One region of the Janibacter melonis genome, then DNA from elsewhere that is predicted to be linked to it. Evidence: riboswitches for the same ligand, from Rfam matches in the RefSeq annotation. Region 1 holds a riboswitch; the other holds the start of a gene.
What was found. A riboswitch is a leader RNA that binds a small molecule or an ion and turns the genes downstream of it on or off. The one in region 1 is predicted to bind FMN.
Positions count from the first base shown of each region.

Region 2: it holds a riboswitch for FMN, as region 1 does, so the genes downstream of both, ribD (bifunctional diaminohydroxyphosphoribosylaminopyrimidine deaminase/5-amino-6-(5-phosphoribosylamino)uracil reductase RibD) here and EEW87_RS03045 (nicotinamide mononucleotide transporter family protein) in region 1, are expected to answer to the same signal.

Region 1 is NZ_CP044548.2:632,375-642,065, forward strand. Features, by position in the region: gene fmt (methionyl-tRNA formyltransferase) at 1-903, shown strand, start outside; gene EEW87_RS03025 (RsmB/NOP family class I SAM-dependent RNA methyltransferase) at 896-2,386, shown strand; gene EEW87_RS03030 (VOC family protein) at 2,386-2,769, shown strand; gene rpe (ribulose-phosphate 3-epimerase) at 2,784-3,443, shown strand; gene EEW87_RS03040 (hypothetical protein) at 3,449-4,306, opposite strand; FMN riboswitch at 4,386-4,512, shown strand; gene EEW87_RS03045 (nicotinamide mononucleotide transporter family protein) at 4,525-5,289, shown strand; gene EEW87_RS03050 (phosphoribosyl-ATP diphosphatase) at 5,301-5,564, shown strand; gene hisG (ATP phosphoribosyltransferase) at 5,580-6,419, shown strand; gene EEW87_RS03060 (PH domain-containing protein) at 6,482-6,859, shown strand; gene EEW87_RS03065 (FUSC family protein) at 6,883-7,974, opposite strand; gene EEW87_RS03070 (nucleoside/nucleotide kinase family protein) at 7,971-8,531, opposite strand; gene hisF (imidazole glycerol phosphate synthase subunit HisF) at 8,569-9,357, shown strand; gene EEW87_RS03080 (TIGR03085 family metal-binding protein) at 9,373-9,691, opposite strand, start outside.
Region 2 is NZ_CP044548.2:2,922,926-2,932,616, reverse strand. Features, by position in the region: gene EEW87_RS14070 (metal-sensitive transcriptional regulator) at 1-104, shown strand, start outside; gene EEW87_RS14065 (heavy-metal-associated domain-containing protein) at 149-370, shown strand; gene EEW87_RS14060 (heavy metal translocating P-type ATPase) at 367-2,583, shown strand; gene EEW87_RS14055 (VOC family protein) at 2,680-3,315, opposite strand; gene EEW87_RS14050 (RNA methyltransferase) at 3,386-4,186, opposite strand; gene EEW87_RS14045 (phosphatase PAP2 family protein) at 4,217-4,945, shown strand; gene EEW87_RS14040 (DUF1206 domain-containing protein) at 4,927-5,793, opposite strand; gene EEW87_RS14035 (HAD family hydrolase) at 5,790-6,575, opposite strand; FMN riboswitch at 6,678-6,808, shown strand; gene ribD (bifunctional diaminohydroxyphosphoribosylaminopyrimidine deaminase/5-amino-6-(5-phosphoribosylamino)uracil reductase RibD) at 6,896-7,951, shown strand; gene EEW87_RS14025 (riboflavin synthase) at 7,951-8,580, shown strand; gene ribB (3,4-dihydroxy-2-butanone-4-phosphate synthase) at 8,577-9,691, shown strand, end outside.

The sequences.
Region 1 (9,691 bases):
CTGCGTCTGCTCCTCGACAGCCCGCACGAGGTCGTCGCGGTCCTCACCCGTCCGGACGCCCGCTCCGGTCGGGGCCGCACCCTCACCCCCTCGCCGGTCCGCGTCGTCGCGCAGGAGGCGGGCGTGCCCGTGCTCGCCCCGCGGAGCCTGCGGGACGAGGGGGTCGCCGAGCAGCTGGCGGCGCTGGAGGCCGACGTCGTCGCCGTCGTCGCCTACGGCGCGCTCGTCCCCGCCGCGCTGCTCGCCGTGCCGACGCACGGCTGGGTCAACCTCCACCTCTCTCTCCTGCCCGCCTGGCGCGGTGCCGCCCCGGTGCAGCGGGCGATCATGGCCGGCGACGAGGTGAGCGGGGCGACGACCTTCGTCATCGAGGAGGGCCTCGACACGGGGCCGGTGCTCGGCACGATGACCGAGCAGGTCCGTCCCGACGACACCTCCGGCAGCCTGCTCGCACGTCTCGGCGGCGCGGGGGCACCGCTCCTGCTCGCCAGCCTCGAGGGTCTCGTCAGCGGCGAGATCACCCCGCAGCCGCAGGGGGCCGACGGCGTGAGCCACGCGCCGAAGCTCACCGTCGAGGAGGCCGAGGTGCGATGGACCGACCCCGGCTTCGCCGTCGACCGGCACGTGCGCGGGTGCACCCCGGACCCGGGCGCGTGGACGACCTTCCGAGGTGACCGGCTGCGGGTCGGCCCCCTGGACCGCTCGGCCGACCGGTTGCCCGATCCTCGACCCCAGCTCGTCCCCGGCGAGCTCGCCGTCGGCAAGTCCTGGGTGCTCGTCGGCACGGCCGACGGGCCGGTCCTGCTCGGCGAGGTGACCCCCGTCGGCAAGCGGCCGATGGCGGCGGCGGACTGGGCGCGCGGCGCCCGGGTCCAGGCAGGAGAGAGGCTCGCAGATGGCTGACCAGCACGAGCGACGGCGCGGCCCCCGGCAGCGCTCCCGCAACGCCCCCGCGCAGCGAGCCCGTCAGGGCGACCCGGCCCGGCTGGCTGCCTACACGGTCCTGCGCGCGGTCGCCGAGGGCGCCTACGCCAACCTCGAGCTGCCGCACGAGCTGCGCCGCCGCCGGCTGTCGGGCCGCGACGCGGGCTTCGCGACCGAGCTGACCTACGGCACCCTGCGGATGCAGGGGCTCTACGACCCGATCATCGCCGTCGCCGCCGACCGGCCGGTGAGCCGCCTCGACGGGGGAGTGCTCGACGTCCTGCGCCTGGGCACCCACCAGCTGCTGAGCATGCGCGTGCCCCAGCACGCCGCCGCCGACCAGAGCGTCGCCCTGGCCCGTCAGGTCAACGGCGCGGGCGCCGCCGGGCTCGTCAACGCCGTCATGCGTCGCGTGAGCGAGCGCACCGTGCAGGAGTGGCGCGAGGCGGTCGTGCCGACCGAGCCGACGAGCACCCGTCTGGCCGTGTCGACGTCTCACCCCGAGTGGGTCGTCAAGGCGCTGCGCCAGGCCCTCGTCGGTCACGGGGCGAGCGACGCCACGCACGTCGACGCCGATCTCGAGCGCCTGCTCGAGGCGCACAACGCCGCCGCCCCCGTCGCGCTCGTCGCGCGGCCGGGTCTGTCCGACGTCGAGGAGCTGCTCACCGCCGAGCACCTCGAGACCGCCCCGGGCGACCACTCGCCCTTCGCCGTCCTCCTCCTCGGGGGCGACCCGGCGGGCATCCCCGCCGTCCGCGACGGCCGGGCGGCCGTGCAGGACGAGGGCAGCCAGCTGCTCGCCCTCGCCCTCGCGGGGGCGCCGGTCACCACCCCGGCCGGGCGCCGTGAGCGCTGGCTCGACCTGTGCGCCGGACCCGGCGGCAAGGCGGGCCTGCTCGCCGCCCTCGCCCGCGAGCACGGCGCCGACCTCGTGGCCAACGAGATCTCCGAGCACCGCAGCGACCTCGTGCGCGCCACCCTGCGCCCCTCGCTCGAGGCCGCGCGCGAGGCCGGGCTCGAGCTGACCGTGCGCACCGCCGACGGGCGTGAGGCAGGGGCCGACGAGCCCGGTCGGTACGACCGGGTGCTCGTCGACGCGCCGTGCACGGGTCTTGGGGCCCTGCGCCGCCGGCCCGAGGCCCGCTGGCGCCGCACCCCGGCCGATCTCGCCGGTCTCGGCCCGCTCCAGCGCGACCTGCTCGCCAGCGGGCTCGACGCCCTGGCGCCCGGGGGCGTGCTCGCCTACGCGACGTGCAGCCCGCACCTGTCCGAGACCTCCTTCGTCGTGCGCGACGTGACCCGCCGGCGTGACGACGTCGAGGCGCTCGACGCCCCGGCCGTCCTGCGCGAGGTCGCGAGCAGCGAGCTCGCCGGTCTCGGCGACGGGCCGGCGGCGCAGATGTGGCCGCACCTGCACGGCACGGACGGCATGTACCTGCACCTGCTGCGCAAGCGGGCCTGATGCGCGTCCTCGTCACCGGCGTGCACGTCGACGACCCCGCCCGGGCGTACGCCTTCTACACCGAGGTCCTCGGCTTCCGCGACGTGCTCGTCGTGCCCGGCAGCGACCTGTACATCCTCGGCCCGAGCACCGGGTGGGAGCTCGGCGCGCAGATCAACCTCGAGCCGATCACCGACCCGCTGACCCGCGCCTACCAGCAGCACTGCCTGCGCGAGGCGCGCCCGGTGCTCATGCTCGGGGTCCCCGACGCCGAGCTCGAGTACCGCCGGCTCAAGGAGCGCGCAGACCTCGTCTTCCGCCTCGAGCTCACCCGCGACGCCATCGGTCTGCACTTCCAGATCGAGGACACCGTCGGCAACGTCCTGTCCATCCACGAAGCCTGAGGACACCAGACCCCGTGCAGATCTCCCCGAGCATCCTCTCCGCCGACTTCGCCCACCTCGCCGACGAGCTCGACGCCATCAGCACGGCGGACTGGGCCCACGTCGACGTCATGGACGCGCACTTCGTGCCCAACCTCACCCTCGGGCTGCCCGTCGTCGAGTCCCTCCTCGCGGTCAGCCCGATCCCCATCGACTGCCACCTCATGATCGAGGACCCCGACCGCTGGGCCCCGCCCTACGCCGAGGCCGGCGCGCAGTCGGTGACCTTCCACGTCGAGGCGGCGACGGACCCGGTGCGCCTCGCGCGCGACCTGCGGGCGGCCGGCGCCCGGGCGAGCATGGCGATCAAGCCGGGCACCGACTTCGCGCCCTACGAGGACCTGCTGCCCGAGCTCGACATGGTCCTCGTAATGACCGTCGAGCCCGGCTTCGGCGGGCAGTCCTTCATGGCCGACCAGATGCCCAAGGTGCGCCAGGTGCGCGAGGCCGTGCGTCGCCACGGCGGCGAGATCTGGGTGCAGGTCGACGGCGGCGTCTCCGCGCGGACCATCGAGCAGTGCGCCGAGGCGGGCGCCGACGTCTTCGTCGCCGGGTCGGCCGTGTACGGCGCCGAGTCCGCGGCCGACGCGGTGGCCGAGCTGCGCGAGCTCGCGCAGCGCCACGCCCACGTCTGACCGTCCTACCGTCGGCGCCCGCGTCGCGCGAAGAGCGACGTCGGGTGATCGGCGCCCACCTCGTGGATGCTCACGTCGAGACGGCCGACGTCCGACCCGCCCACCGGGTCGACCGCGACGCAGATCCCGGTCTCGACGTCGAGCGCGACGTCGTACGCATCGGGGTAGTCCCTCGGGGCGTCCGGGGGCGGTGACCCGTCGTGCTCGAGCCGCTCGGAGACCTCGCCCCAAAGGAGCGGGCAGCACGAGCAGCGCGGGTCGTAGGCGCCGGTCGGGACCGCCCGGGCCCACCACGTCCGCCGTCCGCGGCGCTCCTCCTCTCGCAGGTCGTCGAGCCAGGTGCCGGGCACCTGGAGGTCCGTCGGCCACCCGAGCTCGGGGAAGGGCTCGGGCTCGATCGACGGCACCGGCGTGCCCACCGGCAGCTGCTCCTCGACCCCGGTGACGAGATCGCGCGAGGGCTCGCCGTCGGCGAGCTCGACGGGGTCGAGCATCGCGACCCAGAGGTAGCTCTGGCACATCGGGTCCTCGTAGTCCACCGCCCACCGGCTCGGGCGCACCGCGACGAGGCCGTCCGGGTCGCGCACCGGCTCGACCTCCCGGGCACGCGGCAGGTGCACCCGCTCGCCCCGGCGCCGCGACCACGTCCCGCCGCTCGTGAACCGCGCGATGGCCGGGGGCTCGTGCCGCTCGGCGAAGACCTCGCCGTCGACCTCGACCCGCAGCAGCTCGCGGTCGCGCAGCCACGCGACGGCGTCACCCGTCGCGCCCTCCTGCGCCCCGTGCCACGTGAGGTGCACCGAGGCCCAGCGCCAGGGCGAGCTGCGCGCGAGCGCGCGGAATCGGTCGACGGTGATCTCCACGGCCACAGGATGCGGCATCGGCGAGATCACACGCCGCGGGTTTTGCCCCGGGTGCCCGGGCACGCGACGATGGCCCGAGCACGTGCCTCGTGACTCGGTGAAACTCCGAACCGGCGGTGAGAGCCCGCGACCCGGCCATGGTGGTCGGTGAACTCTGGTGAGACCCCCAGGGCCGACCGTCATAGTCCGGACGAGAGAGGCGCTGCGGGAGGACAGTCATGCCTGCAGAGGGTCAGAACCTCTTCCAGGAGATCATCGCCGCGCACCTGCAGATCGGGCCCTACGCCCTGTACTGGCTCGAGGCGGTCGGGATCCTCATCGGCGTCGTCAGCGCCTACCTCGGGATGAAGCGGTGGGTGTGGGCCTGGCCGGTCGGCATCAGCGCCAACATCATGCTCTTCGCCGTCTACCTCGGCGCGCTCTTCGGCGCCGACGAGCGGATCCCGCTCTTCGGGCAGGCCGGGCGTCAGATCTTCTTCATCGTCACGAGCATCTACGGCTGGTGGCGCTGGACCCAGATCAAGCGCGAGCGCACCGAGGCGGAGCCGGGCGCGGTCGGCAGCGAAGGGGGAGCCGCGATCGTCCCGCGGTGGGCGACCTCGCGCGAGCGTCTCGTCGTCGCCGGCGTGTGGCTCGGTGGCACGGTCGTCGCGCACCAGGCCTTCGTCACGCTGTGGGCCGCGGCGCCGAACCCGTACTGGCAGCCCGAGTGGTGGTACTTCTGGAGCGACTCGTGGATCTTCGTCGGGTCGATGCTCGCGACGTACATGATGGCGCGCGGGTGGAACGAGTTCTGGCTCGCCTGGATCGCCGTCGACCTCGTCGGGGTCCCGCTCGGCTTCGCCACCGGGTACGTGCCGACCGCCGTCATGTACATCGGCTACGGCGCCTTCGTCCTCTACGGCTTCACCCAGTGGGTGGCGGCTACCCGGCGCGCGGCCGCGACCCCGACCGGGTCCGGGGAGCGCGTCGGCGCCGCCTAGACTGGGCGCCTGTGAAGACCTTCGACTCCCTCTTCGCCGAGCTCACGGCGACCGCGCAGACCCGGCCCGAGGGCTCGGGCACCGTCGCAGCGCTGGACGCCGGCACCCATGCCATCGGCAAGAAGGTCGTCGAGGAGGCCGCCGAGGTGTGGATGGCCGCCGAGCACGAGGGCAAGGAGCGCCTCGCCGAGGAGATCAGCCAGCTGCTCTACCACCTCCAGGTGCTCATGCTCGCCAACGACCTCGAGCTCGACGACGTCTACACCCACCTCTGATCAGGCAGGACCTCCGTGCGCATCGCCGTCCCCAACAAGGGCTCGCTGTCCGAGCCGTCCGTCGCCATGCTCCGAGAGGCCGGCTACCGCGTGCGCCGGGACTCCAAGGAGCTCGTCGTCGCCGACCCCGACAACGGGGTCGAATTCTTCTACCTGCGCCCGCGTGACGTCGCCGTCTACGTCGGGCAGGGCCAGGTCGACGCCGGCATCACCGGTCGCGACCTGCTCCTCGACTCCGGCTCGGCCGCCGTCGAGATCATGCCGCTCGGCTTCGGCGGCTCGACCTTCCGCTTCGCCGGTCGGGCCGGCACGGCGAGCGGCGTCGGCGACCTCCAGGGCCGCCGCGTCGCGACGTCCTACGCCGGGCTCGTCGCCGCGCACCTCGCCGACCACGGCGTGCAGGCCGAGGTCGTGCGGCTCGACGGAGCGGTCGAGACGGCGATCACCCTCGGCGTCGCCGACGCGATCGCCGACGTCGTCGAGACCGGCACGACCCTGCGCAACCAGGGCCTGGAGGTCTTCGGCGAGCCGATCCTGCGCAGCGAGGCCGTCCTCGTGCGCCGGGCCGACGCTGCCGAGTCCGCGGTGGAGGTCCTGCACCGCCGGCTCATGGGCGTCGTCACGGCGCGCCACTACGTCATGCTCGACTACGACTGCCCGACGACGATCGTCGAGCAGGCGGTGACCCTCACCCCGGGCCTGGAGTCGCCGACGATCTCGCCGATGCACGACAAGGACTGGGTCGCCGTGCGGGCCATGGTCCCGCGCGGCCGGACCAACGCGATCATGGACGAGCTCTACGACATCGGGGCCCGCGCGATCCTCGTCACCGAGATCACCGCGTGCCGGCTGTGAACGGCCGAGGTCGTCCCGGCGAGGGGACTGACGCCCCCTTCGTCCCACGGCGCGGTCGCCTCGTGGCGACCGTCCTCGCGGTCCTCACGCTCGTCATCTTCCTGCTCGTCGCGATCTTCGTGCCCGAGCGCTTCCACCTCGTCGACCGGCTCGGCTTCTTCCTCATCGGGCTCGGCGTCGCCGGGCTGCTCAGCCGGTACATGACGATCCGGGCGGTGCCGCGGGCCGACGGCCTGCTCGTGCGCAACCTCGGGCCGCAGCAGGTCGTGCCGTGGGAGGACATCGAGGCCGTGCGCTTCTCCGACGGCATGCCGTGGGTGCGCCTCGACCTCGCCGACGGCGACGACATGGCGGTCATGGCGATCCAGCGGGCCGACGGCTCCGGCTCGCTCGCCCAGGCCCAGCGGCTCAGCGACCTCGTCGGCGCCCACCAGCGCTGATCACTCTGCGCGCACCAGCGCGACTACTCCGCGCGCACCAGCGCGACGGCGTCGGCGTACTCGAGCCCGGTGACCATGAGCAGGTCGACGACCATCGAGCGGACCTGCGCCCGGATGAGCTCGGCCGAGAGGGTCGCCCCGGGCTCGCCCCGACCCGCGGCGCGCCCCACCCGCACGAGCTGCTCGCGCACCTCGATGCCCAGCCGCCCCTGGTCGAGCTCGCGGGCGAGCTCCTCGACGACGACCGCGAGACGGTCGACGACCCGCAGGTAGGGCTCGGGCACGGCCTCGCCGACCCTGACGGCGACACCTGTGCGGCGGGCGAGCACGCGCATGTTGCGCACGCACCGGTCGAGCGGGTTGATCGCCGAGGAGATGAGGCGCACCTCGGCGCGATGGCGCGCGTGCAGCGGTGAGATCGCGGCGATCTCGTTGGCCGCACCGGCCCCGTCGCGCAGCGAGGCGATCATCGCCTCGGTGCCCCGCGCCCGGCGCAGGACGTCGTCGGCGGCCTCGACGTCGCGCTCGCGCACGGCCGACGTGCACTCGTGCAGGACCGCCCCGATCTCCTCGGCGAGGTCGACGATGTCGCGGCGCGGCCTCGTCACGGGGGCGGCCGGCGCGATCATCGCGAGGGTGAGGGCGACGACGCCTCCGAGCACCGCGTCGAGCCAGCGCGAGAAGGCCTGGTCGGGAGCGGCGACGAGGGTTGTGATGATGATCGACTGCACCCCGGCCTGGATGGTGAGCAGCAGCCCGGCGCCGAGGAAGGTCGCGATGGTCATCGCGAGGGTCGCGACGACGGCGAGCTGCCACACCCCGCTGCCGAAGAGGTAGACGAAGAGGTCGCCGACGAGCACCCCGACGGCGACGCCGACGACGAGCTCGCTGACCCGCCGCAGCCGCTGGCCGTAGCTGAGCCCGAGCGTGACGACGACGGTGACGGGGGCGAAGAAGGGCTGCGGGTGATCGAGCAGGTCACGGGCCAGCCACCACGCGAGGGCCGCGCCGAAGGCCGCGGTGAGGATGCGCACGCCGCGCTCCTGCACGCGGCGCACGCGGCTGCGCAGGCCCGCCCGGGGTCGCAGCGAGCGCATCTCGGCACGGATGCTCATCCGAGTCTGCTCGTGTCGAGGACGAGGTCGGCGCGCTCGGCCACGCCGCACAGGACCTCGGCCTCCTGAGCGGCCCATCGCTCCCAGTGCGGGGCGAAGGTCTGCCCGTCGCGCGAGAGGGCTCGCTCGCGGCGCAGCCCCTCGGGGGCCTCGAGCCAGACGAGGAGGTCGACGAGCCCGCCCGCGGGCGGCGCGCCGGTGCCGCAGCCCTCGACGAGGACGTGCGGGGTCCACGGCAGGTGGGCGGTCGGGCCGGGAGCACCGGCGACCCAGTCCCACGTCGGCCAGGAGGCGTCGCGCCCGTCGCGAAGGGGGAGGAGCACGTCCGTCGCGAGGACGTCGGGGGCGGTGGCCAGACCGTCCCAGCCCGGGTAGATCTCGTCGAGCCGCACGACCGGCCAGCGAAGCGTCGCGGCGAGCTCGTCGGCCAGGCGGGTCTTGCCCGACCCGCTGCGGCCGTCGAGGCCGACGACGACGGTGCGGGTCGAGGGCGGGAGCGCCCGGACCCGTCGCAGGACCTCGTGCGCGGGCGCGACGTCCGGGGGCTGGGCTCTCACGACGGGCGAGCCTAGCCGGGGCACTACCCTGACCGACGTGTCCGTCGCCGTCCGTGTCATCCCCTGCCTCGACGTCGACGCCGGGCGCGTCGTCAAGGGCGTCAACTTCGCCGAGCTGAGAGACGCGGGCGACCCCGTCGAGCTGGCCCGCCGCTACGGCGCCGAGGGCGCCGACGAGCTGACCTTCCTCGACGTCACCGCGAGCAGCGGCGACCGGGCGACGACCTACGACGTCGTGAGCCGCACCGCCGAGGAGGTCTTCATCCCGCTGACGGTCGGCGGCGGGGTGCGCACGGTCGACGACGTCGACCGGCTGCTGCGGGTCGGGGCCGACAAGGTCGGGGTCAACACCGCGGCGATCGCCCGCCCGGAGCTCATCAGCGAGGTCGCCGACCGCTTCGGCGCCCAGGTGCTCGTCCTGTCCGCCGACGTGCGCCGTCGCCGGGGCGAGGACGGGGCGCTCGTCGGGGGCTTCGAGGTGACGACCCACGGCGGACGTCGGGGGACCGGCATCGACGCGATCTGGTGGTGCGCGCGGGCCGCCGAGCTCGGCGCCGGCGAGATCCTGCTCAACTCGATGGACGCCGACGGCACGAAGGCCGGCTTCGACATCGAGCTGCTCGCCGCGGTCCGGGCCGAGGTCGGCGTGCCGGTCATCGCGAGCGGGGGAGCGGGCAGCGCCGAGCACTTCGTGCCCGCGGTGGCCGCCGGGGCCGACGCCACGCTGGCCGCGAGCATCTTCCACTTCGGCGAGGTCGGCATCGGCGAGGTCAAGGACGCCCTCGAGGGCGCCGGCTACCCGGTGCGCCGGGGCCGCGCACTCTGAGCGGCCCCGCCGACCTCACATCCCGAGGTCGGCCTCGGTGAGGGTGGCGACCGCAGCCTTCTCGCCGACGAACTCGACCTGGGCGACGCCCTTGCGCCCCGAGAGGAAGAGCAGGATCTCGCCCGGGTGACCGTGCACCTCGACGACGGGGTGGCCGGTGCCGACCCGCTTGCGGTGCTTGGCCGTGACGAGCTCGACGTCGACCCCCTTCGCCCCGCGCAGGAGCAGGGGGGCCATCTTCGCGAGCTGCTTGCCGAGGGCGGTCGTCAGCTCCTGGGGCAGGTGGCGGGGGTTGGCGTCGGCGGTGCCGCGACGCACGTCCTCGTGGTGGATG
Region 2 (9,691 bases), 1.1 Mb from region 1:
ACGTCGGGCACTGCGTCGTCGACGCCGCCCGCGAGAGCGACGAGGCCGCCCAGGAGAAGGTGCGCGAGGCCAGCGCGGCGATCGCGCGCCTCGTGCGCTCCTGACGCCCCTCCCCCAGACCACCCACCATCGACGAAGGAGCACCACCATGAGCGAGCAGACCACCATCTACGTCGACGGCATGACTTGCGAGAACTGCGTCCGGCACGTGTCCGAGGAGCTCGGCGAGATCTCCGGGGTCTCGGCCGTGGCCGTCGAGCTCGTCGCCGGCGGCACCTCGCCGGTCACGCTCACGAGCGAGGGGCCCGTCAGCCCGCAGGACATCGCCGCCGCGGTCGACGAGGCCGGGTACACGGTCGCCCCGCGATGAGCACCACCCACCCCACCGACGCCGACCCCTCGACCGCGGACGCCGCCGACGTCCACGAGGTCGACCTGGCCATCACCGGCATGACGTGCGCGTCGTGCGTCGCCCGCGTCGAGAAGCGCCTGGGCCGTCTCGACGGCGTGAGCGCGAGCGTCAACCTCGCGACCGAGCGTGCGCACGTCACCTACCCGGGGCACGTCACCCACGACGAGATCGTCGGGGCCGTCGAGGCGAGCGGCTACGGCGCGACCGTCCTCGACCCCGGCACTCGGCTCGCGCCGCCGGAGCACACCCACGTGCGCGAGGACGACCTGCGCCGACGCCTGCTCGTCGCCGGGCCGCTCGCGCTCGTCGTCGTCCTGCTCGCCATGGGCCCGTGGACCTTCGCCGCCAACCCGTGGCTGCAGCTCGTCCTCACCGCCCCCGTCGTCGTGTGGTGCGCCTGGCCCTTCCACCGTGCGGCGGTCGCGGCCGCCCGGCACCGCACCTCGACGATGGACACGCTCGTCAGCCTCGGCGTCACCGCCGCCTTCGTGTGGTCGAGCGTCGCGCTCGTCGTCGGCCCCGGCCACCACCCCCGCGAGGAGGGGCACTACTACTTCGAGACGGCAGCGGTGGTCACCGCCTTCCTCCTCCTCGGCCGGTGGCTCGAGTCGCGGGCCAAGGCGCAGGGCCGCTCCGCGCTCACCGCTCTCATGGACCTCGGGGCCAAGGAGGTCGCCGTCCAGCGCATCTCGGCGACCACCCGCGCGACGACCGAGGTCGTCATCCCCGTCGACGACCTGCGCGTCGGCGACCACTTCGTCGTGCGACCCGGTGAGAAGGTCGCGACCGACGGCGTCGTCGTCGACGGCGTCTCGGCCATCGACACCTCGGTCGTCACCGGCGAGTCCGTGCCCGTCGACGTCGAGGCGGGCAGCACGGTCGACGCGGGGACGATCAACACCTCGGGCCGGCTCGTCGTCGAGGCGACGGCAGTCGGCGCGCACACGACGCTCGCCGCGATCACCCGGCTCGTCGAGCAGGCCCAGACCGGCAAGGCCGACGTCCAGCGTCTCGCCGACCGGGTCTCCGCGGTCTTCGTGCCCGTCGTGCTCGCCCTCGCGCTGCTCACCTTCGTCGGCTGGTGGATCGGGTCTGGCAGCGCGACGACGGCGATCGGCGTCGCCATCACCGTGCTCATCATCGCCTGCCCCTGCGCGCTCGGCCTCGCCACGCCGACCGCCCTGCTCGTCGGCACCTCGCGCGGTGCGCAGAAGGGCATCCTCATCAAGGGCCCGCAGGTCCTCGAGGACACCCGCAGCATCGACACCGTCGTCATGGACAAGACGGGCACGATCACGACCGGCCGGACCCGGCTCACCGGTCTGGCCGCCGAGCCCGGGCTGCACCCCTTCGCCGCTCTCGTCGCTGCCGCCGCCGTCGAGCGCGGCAGCGAGCACCCGGTCGCCCGGGCGGTCGTCGCGCGCGCCGAGGAGAAGGGGCTGAAGATCCCCGACGCCCGCGACTTCGTCGCGCTGCCCGGCTCCGGTGCCCGCGCCGTCGTCGGGGGCACCGAGGTGACCGTCGGCCTGCCCGAGCTCTTCGACGAGGTGCCCGCCGAGCTCGCGACCCTCGACCGGCCGGGGACCACCGTCTTCGTCGGGTGGGACGGCCGCGCCCGCGGTGCGCTCACCGTCGCCGACGACGTGCGCGAGACCTCCGCCCAGGCGGTGCGCGACCTGCGGGCCGCCGGGCTCGAGGCCTGGCTGCTCAGCGGCGACACCGAGATCAACGCGCGAGCGGTCGCGGCGAAGGTCGGCATCGAGCCCGAGCACGTCGTCGCCGGCGTCAAGCCGCACGAGAAGCACGCCCGCATCGCCGAGCTGCAGGAGTCCGGCCGGGTCGTCGCGATGGTCGGCGACGGCGTCAACGACGCCGCCGCCCTCGTGCAGGCCGACCTCGGCATGGCGATGGGCGCGGGCACGGACGTCGCCATGGAGTCCGCCGACATCGTCCTCGTGCGTGACGACCTCGCCTCCGTGCCCGAGGCGATGGCGCTGTCGGCACGCACGCTGCAGGTCATCAAGCAGAACCTCGTGTGGGCCTTCGGCTACAACACGCTCGCGATCCCGCTCGCCATGGCCGGCCTGCTCAACCCGATGATCGCGGGCGCGGCGATGGCCTTCAGCTCGGTGTGCGTCGTCCTCAGCAGCCTGCGGCTGCGCCGGGCGTAGCGCTCGCCCCGGGCATGACGAAGGGGGAGGGACCGGGTGACCCGGTCCCTCCCCCTTCGTCGTGCGACCTGGCAGCAGGTCGTCGCGGGTGATGCCTCAGATGGTGACGGTGCCCTTGGGGGTGCTCAGGGTGACCGAGAGCAGACCCGGCTGGCCGTGGGGGGCGACGAACTCGAAGGTGATGACCGACGAGGTCTCGGTGGCGGGCAGGCCCAGCCAGTCGTGGACCCGCTCGGGGTCGCCCGCGACCATGAGCGACTCGATGACGACGTCGCTGTGGTTGTCGGCGCTCGGGTGGTCCGAGCCCTCGTCCCACTTGATGAAGAAGGGCAGCTGCGGGTCCGACATCAGGCCCTTGACGCCGATCTGGCGCCAGCTGAACTCGCGCCCGTCGGGCATGCGGCGCGACCCGGGGACCGACTCGCGCTCGAGGCGCTGCTCGACGACGCCGAGGTCGTCGACCGCGACGACCCAGCCCATCCAGCCGCCGCCCTGCTCGGAGCGGGCGCGCACGGCCTGGCCGAAGGGGGCCTTGTCGGCGCTCGGGTGGTCGAGGACCTCGACGACCTCGATGTAGCGCTCGTGGGCCAGCGGCAGGATCATGTTGCGCGTGCCGAAGCGAGGATGGATGCCGCCGTCGAGCGGTTCCACCCCGATGGCCTCCGCGAGGCGCTTGGCGGTGGCCTGCAGCCCTGCAGGCTCTGCGGCGAAAGAGACGTGGTCGACGCGCATAGGGGCATCGTGGCACGGGGTGCGTCTCACGACGTAATCGACCCCCGACGAGCGGTCGCGTACCGACCGGTCACCGCGTACGCTGCCGCACCGCCTCGTAGAGGACGACCGCGGCGGAGGTCGAGACGTTGAGCGAGTTCGCCCGGCCGACCATGGGGATCCGCACGCGGTGGGTCGAGGCGGCGAGCGCCTCGTCGGTGAGCCCGTACTTCTCCGAGCCGACGGCGACCGCGACGCCCCCGGTGTAGTCGACGTCGGTGTGCACGACGTCGGTGTCCGGCGTCGTCGCGACGACGGCCACGCCGTGCCCGGTCAGACGGGCCCAGGCCTGGGCGCGGGTCGTCGAGACGACCGGCACCGAGAAGACCGTGCCCTTGCTCCCCCGGATGACGTTGGGGTTGCCCCAGTCCGTGACGCAGTCGGCGGCGATGACGAGGTCGACGCCCGCGGCGTCGGCCGTGCGCAGCATCGCGCCGAGGTTGCCCGGCTTCTCCACCCCTTCGACGAGCAGGACGAAGGGGGACTCCCCCAGCTCGACGTCGTCCCAGGACAGCCCGGGGGCGGGCACCTTCGCGAGGACGCCGTCCGGCCCCTCGCGGTAGGAGACCTTGTCGAAGGCGGTCCGCGAGAGCTCGACGACCTCCGCGCCGGCGGCACGGGCCGCCTCGACGGCACCCGGTCCGGCCTCGTGCATGAGCTCGGGGCAGTGGTAGACGGCGAAGGGGGTCACCCCCGCCTCGAGCGCGAGGAGGAGCTCCTCGGTGCCCTCGAGCAGGGTCGTGCCGCTCTCGTCGCGAGCCCGCCGACGGCGCAGCGCGACGAGCTCCTTGAGGCGCGGGTTGGACGGGGAGGTGATGTGCAGATCAGCCATGGCCCACCCAGGATGCCGCACACTGGGCCGATGCCCGGCCAGCTGGAGGACACGTCGACGTCGCAGCACCTCGAGCCCACGAGGCCCGAGCCCGGGCGGCTGCTCCTCGCGCTGGTCGTCATGGCGGCGGCGATGCTCGTCACCGCCTTCGTCGGACGTCAGGTCGTCCTCGCGTCGAGCTCGGTCCGCCGCAGCGACGCCTCGGTCATCGACGCGACGACCGGGTACGCGCTGGAGCGGCCCGGGCTCGTCGACGCCCTGCTGCTGTGGGCCCATCTCACCGAGCCGTGGGTGCTCTTCCTCGTCCTCGCCCTGCTCGCGGGGGTGCTGCACTGGCGCGGTCTCGTCCGGCGCCGCGCCCTGTGGGTCGTGCCCGTGGGGCTTGTCGGCTGGGGGCTGTCGATCACGTGCAAGTACATCGTCGGGCGCCCGCGCCCGGTGCCGCCGGAGGCGATCACCGTCGCCGACGGCTACAGCTATCCCTCCGGCCACGCGACGGGCAGCACGATCGCGATGATCCTGCTCGTCGTCCTGCTGTGGCCCCTCGCGCGCCGCACGTGGACGCGCACGGTGCTCGTCGTGGCCGCGGCGACCCTCGTCGTGCTCACCTGCCTCGACCGCGTCTACCTCGGGGTCCACTACCCGACAGACGTCGTCGCCGGGGTGCTCGTCGGGAGCGCGATGACCGCCGCCGCGCTGACGATCGGTCTGCGGCCCCGGCCGGGGCCGACCGCCCCGCCTCAGTCCAACCGGGCGTAGCGCGCGCGGGCGATGCAGTAGATGCCGAAGGCGATGATGCCCAGCGCCATCGCGGTGAGCAGGTAGGGGCCGTACTCGGCGCCCTTGACCGCCTTGAGCGCCCCGTCGAGGCCCTGGGCCTCGTCGGCGTCGTGCTGCCAGGCGGCGACGACGAAGAAGATGCCGACGAGGGCGAGGACGGCCCCCTTCGCCGGGTAGCCGATGGTGCCGGCGGTCACCGCCCACACCCCCGGGTGACGGGTGAGGTCCTTCATGAAGCGCTGGCGTACGCCCTTCTGGACGTAGTACGCACCGACCGCGACGACGACGAGGCCGACCGCGGCGACGAGCCACTGACCGGCGGGCTGGCGCATGAGGGTCTGGGTGAGGCTCTGCGTCTGGTCCTCGCTCGAGCCGGACTGTCCCGACCCGGTGGCGAAGCGGAAGGCCGACCACGCGATGGCGAGGTAGACGACCCCCTTCGCGCCCGACTTGGCGCGCTCCGAGGCGCCGCCGTCGCCCGGCGAGGGCGCGACGACCTCGGCGAGGTACCACAGGCCGAGCGCCGTGCCGCCGACGACGAAGACCCACAGGAGCAGGGCCCCGAGGGGCTGGCCGGCGAGCGCCGCGAGAGCCCCGGACTGGTCGGCCTGCTCCCCGCCGCCCGCGCCCCAGGCGAGCTGGAGGGCGATGCCTGCGATGACGAGGTGGAGCACGCCGTTGACGGCGTGACCGACCCGGGCGAGGGCGATGACGACGGGGTGCGAGCTCGCGTCGTCGACGGCGTCGACCGCGTCGTCGACGGCCTCGTCGGCGGCGTCGGCCGCCCGGCTCGAGGCGCGGCGGGGACGGTGCTCGGACGGGCTCACAGCAGGCTCCTCAGGACGGGGACGAGCCCGTCGTCGTCGACGACTCCGGTGACCTCGTCGGCCACATCCTGCACCTCGGCGGGTGCGTTGCCCATCGCGACGCCCCGGGCGGCCCAGCGCAGCATCTCGACGTCGTTGCGCTGGTCGCCGACGGCGACGGTCAGACCCGGCTCGACGTGGAGGCGGCGGCGCACGATCTCCAGCGCCGACCCCTTCGAGACGCCCTCGGGGTTGATGTCGAGCCAGGCCGAGAAGCCGACCGAGTAGGCGACGCCGTGCAGACCGGCGCGGTCGACGGCCTCGGCGAACTCCTCGCTCGTCGCCTCCGGCATCCGCAGGGTGACACGGGTGGTCGGGTGCGCGATGAGCTCCTCCCACGGCACGACCGTCTGCTCGCCGACGAGCTCGTCGGCCGGGTAGGGGGCGCTGAGCCGGAAGCCGACGCCGAGGTCCTCGACCGCGACGAGCGCATCGGGCAGGACGGGACGCAGGCGGGTGAGGACCGGGGCGGGGTCGAAGGTGACGACGTCGTCCTCGTCGAGCGTCCAGCCCTGCGGTGCGCGGGGGTCCAGACGGACCGTCACCGCGCCGTTGGAGCAGACCGTCCACCCCTTCGTCAGGCCGAGCGCGTCGAGGATCGGGGTCGTCGCGACGATGCCGCGACCGGTGGCGACGACGACGTGGTGACCGGCAGCGAGGACTGCCTGCACCGCCTCGCGGACGGCGGGGCGCAGGACCCCCTCGTGCGTGATCGTCGTGCCGTCGAGGTCGAGGCAGATCATGTGCGCGTCCACGCCCGCAACCTATCCGCCGTGAGGCCGCTCACCGCCCTCGGGCGTGGACACGTCTCGACCGGCCCGCCCGGCGGGGGCTACCGTGGAGGCGTACGTGCTCCGGGGTCGGTGCAATTCCGAGCCGGCGGTGACAGTCCGCGACCCGCTCGCAGCCAGCGAGCGGTTGACGAGGTGAGATTCCTCGACCGACGGTGAAAGTCCGGATGGGAGGCAGCACGTGGTGGCGGGTGCGCTGTGCGCACCCGTGGCCTGCGCACCCTCGCGCGACCCCCCGGAGCCTGGAGACGGCGACGGCAGGAGGACCCAGGGTGACCGGGCCTGATGATGACGAGCGGTGGGTGCGGCGCGCCCTCGAGCTGGCGCAGCGCGGCCCCGCCGTCGACCCCAACCCCCAGGTCGGCGCGGTCCTCGTGGCCGACGGGCCCGACGGCCCGCAGGTGGTCGGCGAGGGCTGGCACCACGGCGCGGGCACCGCGCACGCCGAGGTCGTCGCGCTCGACGCCGCCGGCGAGCGGGCACGGGGCGCGACCGCCTACGTGAGCCTCGAGCCGTGCGCGCACACCGGCCGGACCGGGCCGTGCACCGAGGCGCTGCTGGCGGCCGGGGTCGCGCGGGTCGTCCACGCGAGCAGCGACCCGGGGGCCGGGTCCGGCGGCGGGGCGCAGGTGCTGCGCGACGCCGGGGTCGAGGTCCGCGGCGGTGTGCTCGCCGACGAGGCCGACGCGCTCGTGCGCGACTGGCGCTTCGCGATCGTGCACGGCCGCCCCCGCGTCACGTGGAAGTACGCGTCGACCCTCGACGGTCGCGTGGCCGCCGCCGACGGCACGAGCCGGTGGATCACCGGGCGGGAGGCCCGGGTCGACGTCGGCCGGGCCCGGGCGCAGCACGGCGCCGTCCTCGTCGGCGTCGGCACCGTGCTCGCCGACGACCCCCAGCTCACCGCGCGCGACGCCGACGGCGAGCTCCTCCCCCGGCAGCCGCTGCGGGTCGTGCTCGGGCACCGTCTCGTCCCCCGCGGCGCGCGGGTGCTCGACGGCGACGCCCCGACCCTGCACCTGCCGACCCATGACGTGCGGGCGGCCCTGGCCGAGCTGCACGCCCGGGGCGTGCGCTCGGTGTGGCTCGAGGGCGGGCCGACCGTCGCCGCGGCCTTCTGGCGCGCGGGCTGCGTGGACGACGTCATCGCCTACCTCGCCCCCGCGCTGCTCGGCGCCGGCCCGTCCGCGCTCGGCGATCTCGGCGTCACGACCATCACCCAGGCACGTCGTCTGCGCACCGAGGGCGTGCGCCTCGTCGGCGACGACGTGCGCATCGACCTGAGCGTCGGCACCGCCGACCCGGACCAGCACCACGAGGAGGACTGATGTTCACCGGCATCATCGAGGAGGTCGGGACCGTGCTCGCCGTCGAGCACGAGCAGCCCGGTGACGGGGGCGAGGCCGACGTCGGCAGCGCCCGGATGACGATCGAGGGCCCGGGCGTGCTCCTCGACGCCCGTCCCGGGTGCTCCATCGCCGTCGGCGGGGTGTGCCTCACCGTCGTCGAGCACGACGGCGAGCGCTTCACCGCCGACGTCATGGGCGAGACCCTGCGCTGGACCACCCTCGGCGGGCTCGCCCCGGGCGACCCGGTCAACCTCGAGCGCGCGCTGCGCGCCGACGGCCGGCTCGACGGGCACGTCGTCCAGGGCCACGTCGACGGCGTCGGCGAGGTCGTCGCGCGCACCGTGCACGAGCGCTGGGAGGTGCTCGAGGTGAGCGTGCCCGAGGAGCTGCGCCCCCACCTCGTGCGCAAGGGCTCGGTCGCCGTCGACGGCACCTCGCTCACCGTGAGCGGGCTGACCGACGCGGGCTTCGAGGTCTCGCTCATCCCGACGACGCTCGCGGAGACGACGCTGGGCCGGCGGGCGGTCGGCGACCGGGTCAACCTCGAGACCGACGTGCTCGCGAAGTACGTCGCCGGGCTGCTCGGCGACCGCCAGGCCGCGTCATGAGCGGCTTCGCGACGATCCCCGACGCCCTCGAGGCCCTGCGCGCCGGGCGCCCGGTGCTCGTGCTCGACGACGCCGACCGCGAGGACGAGGGCGACGTCGTCCTCGCCGCGCAGACGGCGACCGCCGAGTGGCTCGCGTGGACCATCCGGTACACGTCGGGCTACATCTGCGCGCCGATGACCGAGGAGCGCGCCGACCGGCTCGAGCTGCCGCTCATGGTGACGCGCAACGAGGACTCGCTGCGCACGGCCTACACGATCACCGTCGACGCCGCGGCCCAGGTGACGACCGGCATCAGCGCCGCCGACCGCACCCGCACCCTCCACGTGCTCGCCGACCCCACGGCCACCCCCGGCGACCTCGTGCGCCCGGGGCACGTCGTCCCCCTTCGCGCCCGTGACGGAGGCGTCCTCGTGCGCCGTGGCCACACCGAGGCGACGGTCGACCTGTGCCGGCTCGCCGGTCTCGAGCCGGTCGGCGCCATCGGCGAGCTCACGGCCGACGACGGGACGATGCTGCGCACCCCTGACGTGCTCACGCTCGGGGCGGCACACGACCTGCCGGTCGTCACCATCGCCGACCTCGTCGCGTGGCGCCGCCTGCACGACCGGGTCGAGCGGGTGACGACGACGACCCTGCCCACCCGGCACGGCCGGCTCGTCGCCCACGGCTACCGCGACCTCGTCACCGGCGCCGAGCACGTCGCGCTCACGCGGCCGGGCGGGTCGCGGGTCCGGGTGCACTCCGAGTGCCTCACCGGCGACGCCTTCGGCTCACGGCGCTGCGACTGCGGGCCCCAGCTCGACGCCGCGCTCGCCGAGGTCGCCGAGCACGGCGGTGCCGTCGTCTACCTGCGCGGGCACGAGGGACGCGGCGTCGGCCTGCTCGACAAGCTGCGCGCCTACGCCGAGCAGGACGCCGGGGCCGACACCGTCGAGGCGCAGATCGCGCTCGGGCTGCCCGTCGACGCGCGTGAGTACGGCGCCGCCGTCGCGGTGCTCCACGACCTCGGGCTCACCGACGTCGAGCTCATGACGAACAACCCGGCGAAGGTCGAGGCGCTCCAGCGCGGCGAGATCGCCGTGCGGCGCGTGCCGATCCACGTCGGCGA